One region of the Vibrio sp. TBV020 genome, then DNA from elsewhere that is predicted to be linked to it. Evidence: riboswitches for the same ligand, from Rfam matches in the RefSeq annotation. Region 1 holds a riboswitch; the other holds the start of a gene.
What was found. A riboswitch is a leader RNA that binds a small molecule or an ion and turns the genes downstream of it on or off. The one in region 1 is predicted to bind thiamine pyrophosphate.
Positions count from the first base shown of each region.

Region 2: it holds a riboswitch for thiamine pyrophosphate, as region 1 does, so the genes downstream of both, thiC (phosphomethylpyrimidine synthase ThiC) here and thiD (bifunctional hydroxymethylpyrimidine kinase/phosphomethylpyrimidine kinase) in region 1, are expected to answer to the same signal.

Region 1 covers NZ_JBEEAQ010000001.1:1,000,179-1,008,030, reverse strand. Annotated here, with positions in the region: gene tenA (thiaminase II) at 18-680, opposite strand; gene AAFX28_RS04245 (ABC transporter substrate-binding protein) at 680-1,630, opposite strand; gene AAFX28_RS04240 (ABC transporter permease) at 1,645-2,445, opposite strand; gene AAFX28_RS04235 (ABC transporter ATP-binding protein) at 2,438-3,190, opposite strand; gene thiD (bifunctional hydroxymethylpyrimidine kinase/phosphomethylpyrimidine kinase) at 3,180-4,010, opposite strand; TPP riboswitch at 4,112-4,221, opposite strand; gene AAFX28_RS04225 (LysR family transcriptional regulator) at 4,374-5,264, shown strand; gene AAFX28_RS04220 (VCBS domain-containing protein) at 5,275-7,852, opposite strand, start outside.
Region 2 covers NZ_JBEEAQ010000003.1:156,508-164,359, forward strand. Annotated here, with positions in the region: gene AAFX28_RS08610 (thiamine phosphate synthase) at 1-1,108, opposite strand, end outside; gene thiC (phosphomethylpyrimidine synthase ThiC) at 1,108-3,048, opposite strand; TPP riboswitch at 3,199-3,297, opposite strand; gene crcB (fluoride efflux transporter CrcB) at 3,367-3,750, opposite strand; gene AAFX28_RS08625 (multicopper oxidase domain-containing protein) at 3,863-5,245, opposite strand; tRNA gene AAFX28_RS08630 (tRNA-Trp) at 5,518-5,594, opposite strand; tRNA gene AAFX28_RS08635 (tRNA-Asp) at 5,657-5,733, opposite strand; rRNA gene rrf (5S ribosomal RNA) at 5,765-5,880, opposite strand; rRNA gene AAFX28_RS08645 (23S ribosomal RNA) at 5,963-7,852, opposite strand, start outside.

The DNA of each region.
Region 1 (7,852 bases):
CGCTAACCTAATTGCAATCAGCTTACATTCAACCCTTGCTGCCAAAAGGCAACTTCCATACGGGTTGCGGTTTTGAACACTTGAATAAGGTTCTGGCCGCGCTGGCTGTTGATATCAATTTCTTCCAGCAGTTGGTTGAAGTGCTCTGCGCCAGAAGCCACACCTGACTGGAACTCCTCACCGCCATACAGCTCAATCCAGCTTTGATATGGGTTGCCCTCTAGCACCGTTTTGTCACGTTCTAGCAGAGCTTTTCCGATCACAGCATAGCCGATTGAACACGGCGCCAATGCTGCATATAACTCCACTAAGTCGCCCGTCATTCCAGCATCAAGCACGTAACGAGTATAGGCAACGGTTCCAAAGTCTTCAGGCTCATTCTCTAGGTCCGACTCTGTTAATCCCCATTGGCCACAGTAAGTGACATGATGAGCGATTTCTGAATCAAGCAGAGCATGAACACTCGGCAATGCTCGACGCATATCGTCCAAGTTTCGAGCCTTATAAATAGCCAGCGCATACGCTCTTGCATACTGCTTCAAAAACAAGAAATCCTGCTTTAGATAGTGAAGAAAGCTTGGTTGAGGCAAAGTGCCCAAAGCCAGTTTCTGCACAAAGTCATGCTGTGTGTATTCGTTCCAATCTGACTCACAAGCAGCAATTAGGTCTTGATACTTCATTAGTTAAACTCCGGTACGTAATCCGCTGCTTTCGGTAGAGTTTGGATCAGCTTTTGTGAATACATAAACTCGGCGTAATCGTCGTAACGTTTTAGATCAACCGCTGATGGACGCAGTGCGAAACGAGTCAGAGTATCGTTCCAAGCACGTTTATTAAGTTCATTATTCAAGGTGTCAGGAGAGTACGCCACAAACTCGTTCCACGACGCTTCTGGGTGGTTAACAATATAGGTTGTTGCTTGCTCTAAAGCCTTGTTGAAAGCCTTAATAGCTTCAGCATCATGTGTTTTTGCATTCGCTACAAATACCAGCTCATCATAGGCCGGAACACCGTGCTCCTCTGGGTAGAATGCTTTTGCTTTGTATCCTTCCAGTTCTAATTGGTTGGTTTCAAAGTTACGTAGACCGCCCCAAATTGCATCCACTTTGCCAGATGCTAATGAAGACGACAGCGCCCAACCAACGTTAATGATGTTCACCTCTGAGAACTTCACGCCCTCTTGGCCTAGCATTGTACCGATGGTCGCTTCTTCGTTACCCGCGATAGCAATACCAATATTCTTACCTTTTAGATCGCCCAAGTTATCGTTTTTGCCGTTATCAAGAACCATCAGCGTATTCAGTGGCGTTGCAATCAGCGTTGCCGAACGAATCAATGGAAGTCCTGCAGCCACATCAATAGTTAAACTTGGCTGATAAGAGATCGCCATATCCGCTTTTCCTGCCGCAACAAGTTTAGGCGGCGTGCTCGGGTCCGCAGGCTCTTGAATATTTACTTCAATGCCCTGCTGTTCAAAATAGCCACGCTCTTTAGCGATCACAATTGGGCCGTGGTTCGGGTTAACAAACCAGTCGAGCATCAGCGTTAGCTCTTTATCTGCGGCAAATGCATTAACTGAAAATAGAGATGTAAGTAGTGCCACTGCACTGAGTGTTTTTGTTGTTTTCACTGAGTATCCTTTCTTTATTGATTTTCCCAAGGAATAAATCTTTTGAGTAATTTATCTGTGATGAAATAGAGCGAGACAGAAAGCAGCGCCAGAATAAATAGCGCAGCAAACATCTCATCGATAATCATGCGAGCATTGGCTTGAAGCATTAGGTAACCCAAGCCAGCACTTGACCCAACCCATTCGCCTACTACGGCGCCAATCGGAGCAATAACGACCGCAACACGTATACCAGATGCCAGTGTTGGTAATGCAGCGGGCAATTGAATATGTTTAAGCAGCTGCCACTTAGTTGCGCCCATGGTTTTAGCGAGATCTAAGTAGCCGGTAGGTGTATTGCGTAAACCGTCATAGCAGCAGGTCGTCACTGGAAAAAAGATGATGATCGCAGCCATCACAACTTTCGATGCAATGCCGTAACCAAGCCAAAGCATGAGCACAGGTGCAATCGCAAACACAGGAATAGCCTGGCTCGCGATCAAGATAGGCAGAAGCCAACGCTTAAGAGGTTTAAACAGCAGCATTTGCAACGCGAAGAACAACCCCATTGATAGACCCAATAGCAACCCAAGTACAATCTCTTGACCTGTCACTAATGTATGCTTCATCAAAACATCAAAGCGTGTAAACAACCGGCTAAGTACTTCCATTGGTGACGGTAAGATAAAACTAGGCATATCGAAAACCATCACCACGGCTTGCCACAAACCCAAAATCATTAGCAGCGATAGTACACCTCGAAAAAGAGAGTGATTGGTTAACGGCTTTATGTTTGAGCTCGGTTTAGTCACATTTAAGTCGGTGAGATTATTCATAGTCCAGCTCCAAGCTCTGTAAAATCGTTTGTTGCAACGCAGCGCATTCACCATCGATAACTCTTGGTGGCAAAGTGGATGGCACTGCTAACGATTGAGCTTTCGCAGGCGAGCCTTGCAATAAGTAAAGCGTGTGCGCGAGTCGAATCGCCTCTTGAGGATCGTGAGTAATCAAAATCACAGTTTTATCTTTAAGCAATGAAGCTGACAGGGTTTGTAACTTATAACGAGTGACCGCATCGAGCGCTGAAAAAGGCTCATCCATTAATACAACGGGTTTGTCTTGCATCAGAGTTCTCGCCAGCGCGACGCGTTGTCTCATCCCACCCGATAGTTGTGAAGGCATCGCCTTTGCATAGCCAGCTAAGCCGACCTGCTCAAGTAACGTTAACGCTCGCTCACGTTCACCCATAGTTTGCTGGGTAGAGAATTTACGGCTTAATAGAACGTTATCCACAACGTTTAGCCAAGGAAGTAACAGATCTTGCTGTGCCATATACGCAATTTGATCATCTAAATCATCGCCACGGCTTAACGAAATCAACCCTCCCACCTCAACCTTATCGTCAAGTAAACCCGCGAGATAGCGAAGTAATGTCGTTTTACCACTACCACTTCGGCCAAGTAAGCACGTCCACTCCCCTTGAGGAATCGACATGTTTAGCCCTGACAATGTCGGTGAATCACTATCAAGATACTTTAAATACGCAGCTCGCAGTTCAATGCCTATCGCATCAGCGCACATTGGTGTGGCCACAAAAGAAGTGGTGCACAGGCCCATGACCCTGGCCGACATCCAATAAGTCAGCATGTGCAATTGCTTGGGATATGTATTGCTTGCCTAGATAGACCGCTTTATGAAGGCAATTGCCTTGAGCAAGGTAAGAAGCAATCGCAGAAGAAAGCGTACAACCTGTACCGTGAGTGTTCTTGGTTTGTACACGTTTAGCGCTCAACAACTCACTGTTATCGGCTGAGATCAGTAGGTCATTGCTGTTTTCGTCTTTCTCTAAATGGCCTCCTTTAAGCAACACTGCTTTAGCACCAAGAGCGCGAAGAGACTCAATCATCGCTCCCATTTGGTCTTCGTCCTGCGGCACATCGCCACCAATTAAAGCAGCACCTTCAGGCAAGTTAGGAGTAATGAGATCAGCAAGAGGCAGCAGCTCTTGCTTTAAAGTTGATATGGCACTTTGTTCAAGTAATAAGTCGCCGCTTGTTGCGACCATGACTGGATCAACAACAAGATGTTTAGGTTGATATTGACGGATTTTATCAGCGACAACTTTGATGATTTGAGAATCCGCCAACATACCAACTTTAACAGCGGCTACGTTGAGATCAGTAAATACAGCATCCAGCTGACTAGAGATATGCTCTAACGGAATTGGGTGAATCGCGCTCACGCCTTGGGTGTTTTGAGATGTGATTGCCGTGATTACCGAGCAAGCATAACTGCCTGTGGCGGACATCGCTTTGATATCCGCTTGAATACCAGCACCACCGCCGCTATCAGAGCCTGCAATGGTTAATACGATTGGAGTTGTGTCTTGTGAATGTGGCATTGTTGCTCCTACTACAAGACGTACAGGAACTCTCGGCCACGACAAGAAAGGATCAGGAAGATATGATCATTTTATCGGATACGAGTGCACTCAACCAATAAGGTGAGATGCGCATAGTTCCCTACGTCAGTGCTAACTGAATCAGGTTCAACGGGTCTCGCTATGCGATCTCAGCCCTTTCCAAATTGGTTAGGCTCCCCGACTATTTCCCGCTGATGATAACAATAAAATTAAAGGAATTGCATCATTTGCTCTGAAAAATCCGTGTTCAATCATTTAAATGGAGACGTGGAGCCTTCTCTTTCTCAATCTTTTGTTATGGTTTAAACTCATCAGGATAAATTTTTCTTATGAGCAACAACTATGTTGAACCCTACCTGGTTAAAAACCTTCGTTACCCTTATCGATACTGGTCATTTTACTAAAACAGCTGACAAGCTTTTTATGACTCAGCCGGGCGTAAGTCAGCATATCAAGAAGTTAGAACAAGCTTGCGGCCATCCACTGATCAGAAGACATAACAAGAGCTTTGAAATTACAGAGGCAGGTAAAACCGTCTATGACTATGCGAGCCAATTAGAAACCCAACAGACACAAATGCTACTGTCATTGAATCAAGATGACCCGTGCACTGGTAGCGTGTCTCTTTCTTGTTCTGGTTCTTTGGCACTCTTGCTCTACCCTCACCTCCTCGATTTACAATGTAAATGCCCGAAACTGATTACTCATTTAGAAGCCGCACCACACCATAAGATACTGGCAGAAGTGATTTCTGGGGATGTTGATTTAGGTATTGTGACTCATGAACCATCCGACCCGCGTATAGAGTCTGAGAAGTTTGGGCAAGAACCTCTTTGCTTGATGTTGCCTAAATCTGTGGCAACAAAGAGCCTAAGTGAAGAGAAGCTAAAACAGATTGGTTTGATCCGCCACCCAGATTCTGAGCACTACTTAACGCTCTATTTTTCACGCTGTGGTGAACCAGAATTGACAGCGATGAACATTCACCAACTACCCATCAAAGGGTACGTGAACCAACTCAACCAGATTCTACTTCCTGTTGCGAAAGGCCATGGGTTTACGATATTGCCGAAGAGTGCATTAGACACTTTTCCTTTAAGAGATGACATTGCAATTTACCAACCAAAGCGAGAAGTGATCGAGACACTTTATTTATTAACTAAGCGTCATCGACAACTTCCTGCACGTTTTGAAACGGTTAAAGAGGTAATTCGAGAGCAACTGAGTAGCTAGACAATCGTATTTAGCTGTCGGTTTGAATGACTTTCAACTGCTCCACCAGCGCAGTAACTATGGCGTCGTCGGTGGCCCCCGTACCTAAGCCTAGTTCACTGTAGCCCATATCATTGATCTTGATATTGGTTTGTCCGCCGTTTTCATCGGTGACTTCTAACAAAGTGTGTGCGTCGTCGTTAGGGTCATTGATATCATCAATCACAGTTGCATCGATATGAGCAAACAGATCATTCATGTTCGGTGCATCTGGCAGTAAGTCTGACAAATCGATGATGTCATCACTGACTGAAAAGTCCGCTAAGGTGTCTTGTGTTGGATTCAACGCTGTGCCTGCATTCTCACTCAGCATGACAAAGGTATCTTCGCCCAGCCCGCCTAATAAGATGTCATCACTTGCGCTGCCAGTTAAGGTATCGTCCCCTTCATGCCCATAGGTTTGAGAGATTGTGATCGCTTGTTCGCTGAATAAGGTACTCAGCAGCTCAGCTTGAGTCATACTCGAAGTATCTTCACTGGTCAGTTCGCTAATTAATACATCTTGTAAAGTAATGGTTTGAACCAAATTTTGATTGTTATCGAACAAGCTAATTTGTGTATCAGTTCCAACCTCATCGATGTTCACTTGCTGCGCTACTGCGACTGATTGCCAAACATCGTTAGCATTGACGAAGCCTGATAGATCAATGATATCTTCACCAGCATCAAAATCTTTCACGTAATCGGTACCTGGCTGCGCCGATGTACCAACCGTAGAGTCACTCCAAGCGAAGCGGTCTGCTTGCCCTGCATCAGAACCGTCATTTGGACCGCCCCACAACCATTCATCAGCGCTGCTTGCTTGTAGCAAGTCATAACCAACACCACCTTGTTGAGCTGCATTACCAATCACAGTAATCGCTATGACTTGCTGCGTAGTTTTTACGCCATCCGACACTTCAACAATAAACTCATCCGTGTCCGTGGCACTAGCGACTAAGTCATTGGTTGAGCCAGGAGTGAGTTGATAGTCCCATTCACCAGTTGTTGGATTAAAGCTCAACGTACCGTACTGACCGACTGAGTTGCTCACCAACTGCCATGTAAGATCGCCAGTGTCAGTTTCGGTGTCTGTCGCAGCAAGCTGCCCAGACGTTTGATTGAGGTAATCTTCTTGAACCTGACCTGTCGCCGAACCGGTAATCACAGGCGCATCATCGGTACCTTGAATGTTCACGGTTAGCACTTGAGTAATCACGCCACCATTCTGGTCATCAATCGTGACCGTAAAGGTATCATTCACCAACTCATCTTTAAGCAGCAGTCCTGCAGCAACATTGAGGGTGTAGTTCCATGCACCAGTTGTACGGTCAATCGTGATTTCACCAAAGCTACTAGTCAGCACTTGCACATCTCCGGTCAAGGCGAAGGTGTGTGTATCACTGGTGTCTTCATCATCTATAACAATGCTACCACTTGCCGATGTAATCGCACTGTCTGCATTGATGGTTTCGGTCAGTGTACTACTTGCGGTAACAACATTCGGTGCGCCATTGGTACCCGTCACTTCAAATTCAACCAGTTGGGTGTCTGTTTCATCCAGCTCATCCATCACTTGAATGGTGTAGTTGAGCATTAGGGTTTCGCCCGCCGCTAAGGATTGAATATCAGCATGAGAATTATTTAGCTCGAAGTCCCACGCACCGGTAGTCTGATTCACCGTTAGCGTGCCTCGAGCATCCGAACTGAACACTGACCAAAAGTGAGGGTCTGAGGTATCTGGATCGCCACTATCAAAGGTGCCAGAAAGAGTTAACAGGGTATCTTCTGTCACTTCCTGAGTCGCTATGGCAACAATATTAGGCGCATCATTGGTACCGTTGATGGTGATAGTGATGTCTACGATATTAGATTCGCCATTTTCACTATCAACCGCTTTGACTTGAATTGTATCTGTAGTGCTTTCTCCCACTGCCAGCGCATTAACCGCAGGAGCAGTATCATCGACAACATAAGTCCATTCACCTTGAGCGTTGACCTGAAGCGTACCTAAGCTACCGTTAGCAACGATGGTGAAAGTGGCACTGTCTCCGATGTCAGCATCGCTTACCACCAACTTACCTGACGCATTACTGCCTGACGCTTCTTGCACAATACCCTGCGTATCTCCCGATAAAATCGGAGCATCATTTGAACCAGTGACAGAAACCGTGACCACTTGGCTGACTTCTGTACCAAGGTCATCTGTAGCGAATACAGTAAAGCTTTCAGTCACCACCTCATTTTCAGCTAGAGCTTGCAGATGCGGCTCATCATTATAAATGGTGTAGCTCCACTCACCGGTCGCATCAATAATAAACAAACCATAGGTACCATTGAGTGACTTAGCACCAAAGGTCACGGTATCACCACTATCGACGTCGCCGCCAATAAGCTGTTTGGTTTGAGTCAATACACCATCTTCACTCAGTGCAGCATTGGCATCACCGCTGATGGTTGGGGTTTCGTTGACACCATTAATGGTAACGACAATGTCTTTCTCAGATTCCAGACCTAAACTGTCGGCCACTTTAACGGTAAAGGTTTCGGTTAATGGCGCTGAATCTCGA
Region 2 (7,852 bases), on a different contig from region 1:
TTTGATACAATGCCAAGCGCACTAGGCCCTGTGGTTTCGATGGCATCTGTTTTGTGGTGGTTGGGAATATATGCCCTAACGCGATGTAACTAGGATGAATTTGTACGATGCGCAACAGCTCATAATAGCCATGAGTAGAAAGACCAAGACGAATACCGGCGTTAGTTAGTTGAGCTAGATTCGACTCCTCTATATCTTCTTGCCCTAAATGAACACCATAAGCACCATGCTTGATTGCAAGTTGCCAGTAGTCATTGATAAACACTTGCGCTTGGTACTGACGACCCAGCTCAATTGCTCGAATGATCTGTTGTTCTAAGTCAGCTTGTTGTGGATTCTTGATTCGTAATTGAATAGTGTTGATACCTAAAGGCAGCAAACGCTCTATCCAAGCAACATCATCCACTACAGGGTATAACCCTAAACTCTGCTTAGTCAGAGTTGGAAAGCTGACGGTTTCTCCTTGTGCTGACCAGCCAACTTGAATACCCAGTCGTTCATCTTCCAGAACCGGTGTTGGGAAATCATCGAATTGACAAACCCACAAAGTAGATCGTTCATCCTGTAAACTGCCATCCACAAGTGTTTCACGTGAAACATTCCCATGTTGCGTTGTCATTCCTCGAGCAAGTGTTAGTGCGTCTTCAATAGGGAAATCGAGTATTGTCAGCGTTACTACCCAAGCAAGGTGATGCTCTGGCACAAATGTTGTGTTTCGTTGAGACGTAACGGAAAGCGCTCTCACTTCATCGTTAATTGGATGACGCCATATATCAAGTTGAAGCTCTTCGTCCTTTTCACAAGACGCCTGACGATCGACAATACCGATATAAATATTATCCGAAGGCTGGTTTGCACTTTCTTCTACCGATAAACCAGAACGGTAATAAAGCGTCAGTAAGCTCTCAGGATCAGAGTCATACCCATCAATGAGGTCGGTAGTTAAATATGTAATCTGTTGGTCGCGAACAAGCTGAATAGATTGAGTTGGGCTCACACCCAACTCAATGTCTTCAATGCTAAAACCCTGTTCTTTCGCCAACAACAAACATTGTTGAACTAAGCCTGTTAATTCAATCAATGATGACGGAATAAGGATTTTGCTCATTAGTCACTTACCTCGGCATGTGCTGCTGGGTGGTATAACTCAGAGCCCGTTTCTCTGAACTCTTGCGATTTTTTACGCATTCCCTCAAGTGGGTCATCTAGCATCTTGATAGAGATAGCTTGGTCCGCAGCTACTTGTTCAGTGTCTTTCGCGTACTCACGAGCCTCTTGTGAAATCTTCATTGAACAGAACTTTGGTCCACACATTGAACAGAAGTGTGCAACCTTTCCTGACTCTTGAGGTAGAGTTTCATCATGGAAAGCGCGAGCAGTGTCTGGGTCAAGTGACAAGTTGAATTGGTCTTCCCAACGGAATTCGAAACGTGCTTTAGAAAGGGCATTGTCACGAACTTGCGCACCAGGGTGTCCCTTCGCCAGATCAGCGGCATGGGCAGCAAGCTTGTAGGTAATCATGCCTACTTTAACGTCTTCTTTGTTTGGTAAGCCAAGATGCTCTTTTGGTGTTACGTAGCAAAGCATCGCACAGCCATACCAGCCAATCATGGCTGCACCAATACCTGAAGTAATATGGTCGTAGCCAGGCGCAACATCTGTAGTCAGTGGACCAAGCGTGTAGAAAGGCGCTTCATGACAGTGCTCTAGTTGCTCTTCCATGTTCTCTTTGATCATGTGCATTGGAACATGACCAGGGCCTTCGATAATAACCTGTACGTCGTATTCCCACGCAATCTTGGTCAATTCACCAAGAGTACGAAGCTCTGCAAATTGAGCTTCGTCATTTGCATCTGCAACCGAACCAGGACGCAGGCCATCACCGAGAGAAAGAGCCACATCATACTTAGCACAGATTTCACAGATCTCTCGGAAGTGGGTGTATAAGAAACTTTCTTGGTGATGCGCTAAACACCATTTCGCGATGATAGAACCGCCGCGAGAAACGATGCCAGTAACGCGTTTTGCTGTCATTGGGACATAGCGAAGTAGTAATCCAGCATGGATAGTGAAGTAATCCACACCCTGCTCTGCTTGCTCAATCAGAGTATCTCGCATTACTTCCCAGTTAAGGTTCTCCGCAACGCCATTCACTTTCTCAAGCGCTTGATACATTGGTACGGTACCGATCGGCACTGGACTATTACGTAGGATCCACTCACGGGTTTCGTGGATGTTACGCCCAGTAGAGAGATCCATAACAGTATCGCCACCCCAGCGTGTCGCCCACACTAGTTTCTCAACTTCTTCCTCAATAGAAGACGTAACCGATGAGTTACCGATATTGGCGTTCACCTTAACCAAAAAGTTGCGTCCAATGATCATTGGTTCGGATTCTGGGTGGTTGATATTAGAAGGAATAATCGCGCGACCTTCAGCGACTTCTTTACGCACAAACTCGGCGGTAATGTCTTTAGGAAGATTTGCTCCGAAGCTTTGACCCGGGTGTTGTTGATTCAGCACTTCATCACGGTATTGAGCACGCCCCATATTTTCACGCAGGGCAATGTATTCCATTTCTGGGGTAATAATGCCTTTACGAGCGTAGTGTAACTGGGTAACACACTGGCCATCTTTAGCACGTCGAATACGTGGTAGATTACCGTAACGAAGATCGTCTAGCGTCTCGTCTTCTAAGCGTTCCTTGGTGTATACCGAGCTCACCTCGTTAAGTAACTCAGTATCAGCACGCTCTTCAATCCACCCTTCTCTGAGCTTAGGTAAGCCACTGTAAAGGTCTATGGTGTGTTCTGGGTCTGTGTATACACCTGAAGTATCATAAACGCGTACTGGCTCGTTAGGTTCGAAAATAGGCGCTTCTTTTGTACCCCCGATAAGGCTGTCAGCGAGTGATATTTCGCGCATCGGTACGCGAATATCTGAGCGTGAGCCTTCTACATAAACCTTACTTGAGTTTGGGTACGGATGTACCGAGAGTGTATCAATGAACTGTTTTGCTTCCAGTCTCGCTTGCTTGCGATTCGACATAGCATTTTTCCTTGCTTTGTTATTCTTAGATAAAAAGTATTTGGATAAAAATGCTTGGCGGAAAGATGCGACAAGAGGTATCGATATACCACAGCTACAAAGGCTATAACCAGTATCGATTAAGAATAGAAAACCTGTAGAAAACAGGTCTAGATATCTTCTCTTGTTCCCTTCGCAGATATTAATCTGATCAGGTTCAACGGATCCCGAATTAACGGTCTCAGCCTTAAGGCACTCCGACAAGTAAAGCGAGTATATAAAATCAGCTTGGGTAAACCAAGTCGACTTACATAAATATTGGTAGTTTTTTGAACAACCTTAGCTTTTAATTAACAGTTGAAAGCCAATCCATGCAGCAGAGATACTAAGCACGACATTGAGAAGTACATTCAGTCCCATCTTAAAAAACGCACCTTGCTGCATAAGAAGAACATTATCCATTGAGAATGTTGAAAAGGTTGTCAGTGCTCCAAGGAAGCCCAGTCCTATGATTTGGCGCCAAGGTTCAGTAGCTAACATCTCGTTCTCGAATGCAGCAATAAGAAGACCCATGATAAAAGAGCCAACAACGTTTACTGTTAACGTTCCATATGGAAATCCACGCCCCAATAAAAGTGCACACATCTCTGCTACCAAATACCGAGAGCACGCACCAAAGGCTCCACCAATAGCAATGAAACCCAAAATAGAAAGCTGTCCCATCATTTACTCCAATTGAAATCTTGCTACATTTTAGCGGCGAAAAGTCATTTTTGACTCACTTAAATCAATAAATAGCCTAATAAAGTACAAGAAAATTTAAAAGTTACAGGTGTCACTTAACTTCAATATAACCCATCAGGCCAGTTTTCATATGTTCAATGACATGGCAGTGGTACATCCAACGCCCAAGGTTATCAGCAACAAATGCGGCTTTGGCACTGCCGTTTTTACCAAGCAGAACCGTATCTGTATGAAAAGGTTCTGCCACCCTCTTACCATCCAACTCAAGTACAGTGAAAGTATGACCATGAATATGAATTGGATGATGGTACTGAGTAACATTCTTTAGGTTAAATATATAAGTTTTACCGTACTGAAGTGTAGCTAGCGGTGCTGGAATATTGTCCTTACTCATCCCTTCCCATGCTCGCTTGTTAGTTAACCAGAATTTAGGCATCGATTTACCATCTTTTCCGATAGGACTAATTGCTCCCTCCCACTCGAAAACAAAATCAATAGACTCAGCATTGATAAGATCAAGATCTGGTACCGGGTTGAGCGGAAGCAAAGGGATCGCTTGGCGATCATCTAGATCGGAAGCGATCACATCAAATGAACACAATGGGAAGGGGAATCTTCCTTTCATTTGACGCACGTGAACACGTGCTCCTTCACTAGGAGCAATAAAAGCAATATCAACCCTCATTCCAGGCCCAATCTTATGCTGAGTAAGCTTATAAGGCGTTTTTATTGGGTTTCCATCAATAGCTACAACCCAACCTTCAACCCCTTCAAGAGCAATCGGGTAAGTAATTGTATTATCGACGTTAGCGATACGTAGACGAGTCGTACTATGAGCTTTTAATGTATATACAGGTTCATGAACGCCATTCACACTACTCCACTCACCAGGTGTTCCCATTCTGGCACTAAGACGAGGGATCATTAAGTCTTTCCAATCCCCTTGTTTATCAAGGTGCCAGTGCTTGAGCATAATCTCATGCTCTTCATCAAACTGAACTGGAATACGTTCTTCAACAATGATGAGACCTACTAAGCCCATACCTAACTGTTTTACACTATTCATGTGTGGGTGATACCAGAACGTACCTGCATCAGGAGGAGTAAAACGATAAACAAAAGTTTCACCAGGCATAATTGGAGGCTGGCTAAGAAATGGAACACCATCCATTTCAATTGGTATACGTAAACCGTGCCAATGAATCGTCGTTGGTTCCGATAGCTTGTTAGTAAAGCGAATGATGACTTCTTCACCTTGTCGGCAACGGATCGTTGGTGCAGGTATCTGGCCGTTAAAGCCTAAAACATCTGTTTTATATCCAGGGACTATTTCAGCAACAGCAGGTTCCGCTGTTAAGTCATACACATACTTCCCGTTTTCTGTACGAGACTGATGAACCGTACAGGCAGGGAGAACTGACAACGCCGAAATAGCTAAAGAAGATTGAAGAAACTGGCGACGAGATATATCCATTTTATTGCTCCTATGTTTCAGGGAACTAAAGTAGCAGATAATTAAGAATAATTCTCAATACAATGAGGTTTAAGTCTATAGATAAACAAAAAGGCCTTAGTCTTTCGACTAAGGCCTTAAATATGGCAGGTGTGGACCGGGCTGGCGCTCCAGAGATTCGAACTCCCAACACGCGCTGTTTTGGTAAGTCGGGGAATCCGCTGCTCTGCTAATTGAAGACTTCAACATCAAAAAGCAAAAAGGCTCCGGTCTTTCGACTAGAGCCTTAAATGTGGCAGGGGTGGAGAGATTCGAACTCCCAACACGCGGATTTGGAATCCGCTGCTCTGCCAATTGGAGCTACACCCCTGTAGAATCTTTCAAATTGTAGATTCGAAAAAACCTCGCTATAAGCGAGGCTTTCTAAATAAGTGGCGGAGCGGACGGGACTCGAACCCGCGACCCCCGGCGTGACAGGCCGGTATTCTAACCAACTGAACTACCGCTCCGCACTGGTTAGACCTAAAGTCTAAATTTAAAGCCTGGCGATGTCCTACTCTCACATGGGGAAGCCCCACACTACCATCGGCGCTAATTCGTTTCACTTCTGAGTTCGGCATGGAATCAGGTGGGTCCAAATCGCTATGGTCGCCAAGCAAATTCTTTAATCTGAAAAGCTGGAGTTCTTACACATTCAATGTTCTTTCTTTGAGTCCATCAAAACCCTTTGGGTGTTGTATGGTTAAGCCTCACGGGCAATTAGTACAGGTTAGCTCAACGCCTCACAACGCTTACACACCCTGCCTATCAACGTTCTAGTCTCGAACAACCCTTTAGGACCCTCAAGGGGTCAGGGAAGACTCATCTCAGGGCTCGCTTCCCGCTTAGATGCTTTCAGCGGTTATCGATTCCGAACTTAGCTACCGGGCAATGCGTCTGGCGACACAACCCGAACACCAGAGGTTCGTCCACTCCGGTCCTCTCGTACTAGGAGCAGCCCCCTTCAATCTTCCAACGCCCACGGCAGATAGGGACCGAACTGTCTCACGACGTTCTAAACCCAGCTCGCGTACCACTTTAAATGGCGAACAGCCATACCCTTGGGACCGACTTCAGCCCCAGGATGTGATGAGCCGACATCGAGGTGCCAAACACCGCCGTCGATATGAACTCTTGGGCGGTATCAGCCTGTTATCCCCGGAGTACCTTTTATCCGTTGAGCGATGGCCCTTCCATACAGAACCACCGGATCACTATGACCTGCTTTCGCACCTGCTCGAATTGTCATTCTCGCAGTCAAGCGGGCTTATGCCATTGCACTAACCTCACGATGTCCAACCGTGATTAGCCCACCTTCGTGCTCCTCCGTTACTCTTTGGGAGGAGACCGCCCCAGTCAAACTACCCACCAGGCACTGTCCGCAACCCCGATTCAGGGGTCAACGTTAGAACATCAACACTACAAGGGTGGTATTTCAAGGACGGCTCCAACGATACTGGCGTACCGTCTTCAAAGCCTCCCACCTATCCTACACATGTAGGGTCAATGTTCAGTGCCAAGCTGTAGTAAAGGTTCACGGGGTCTTTCCGTCTAGCCGCGGGTACACTGCATCTTCACAGCGATTTCAATTTCACTGAGTCTCGGGTGGAGACAGCGTGGCCATCATTACGCCATTCGTGCAGGTCGGAACTTACCCGACAAGGAATTTCGCTACCTTAGGACCGTTATAGTTACGGCCGCCGTTTACCGGGGCTTCGATCAAGAGCTTCGACCGAAGTCTAACCCCATCAATTAACCTTCCGGCACCGGGCAGGCGTCACACCGTATACGTCATCTTACGATTTTGCACAGTGCTGTGTTTTTAATAAACAGTTGCAGCCACCTGGTATCTGCGACTCTCAATAGCTCCATCCGCAAGGGACTTCACCGTCAAGAGCGTACCTTCTCCCGAAGTTACGGTACCATTTTGCCTAGTTCCTTCACCCGAGTTCTCTCAAGCGCCTTGGTATTCTCTACCCGACCACCTGTGTCGGTTTGGGGTACGATTCCTTACAATCTGAAGCTTAGAGGCTTTTCCTGGAAGCATGGCATCAATGACTTCACACCCGTAGGTGCTCGACGTCGTGTCTCAGCCTTAAAAAGAGCCGGATTTACCTAACTCTTAAGCCTACGCACTTGAACCTGGACAACCGTCGCCAGGCCCACCTAGCCTTCTCCGTCCCCCCATCGCAATTGTAAGAAGTACGGGAATATTAACCCGTTTCCCATCGACTACGCCTTTCGGCCTCGCCTTAGGGGTCGACTTACCCTGCCCCGATTAACGTTGGACAGGAACCCTTGGTCTTCCGGCGAGGGGGTTTTTCACCCCCTTTATCGTTACTCATGTCAGCATTCGCACTTCTGATACCTCCAGCATGCTTTACAACACACCTTCAACGGCTTACAGAACGCTCCCCTACCCAATGACTAAAAGTCATTGCCGCAGCTTCGGTTTATAGCTTAGCCCCGTTACATCTTCCGCGCAGGCCGACTCGACTAGTGAGCTATTACGCTTTCTTTAAATGATGGCTGCTTCTAAGCCAACATCCTAGCTGTCTAAGCCTTCCCACATCGTTTCCCACTTAGCTA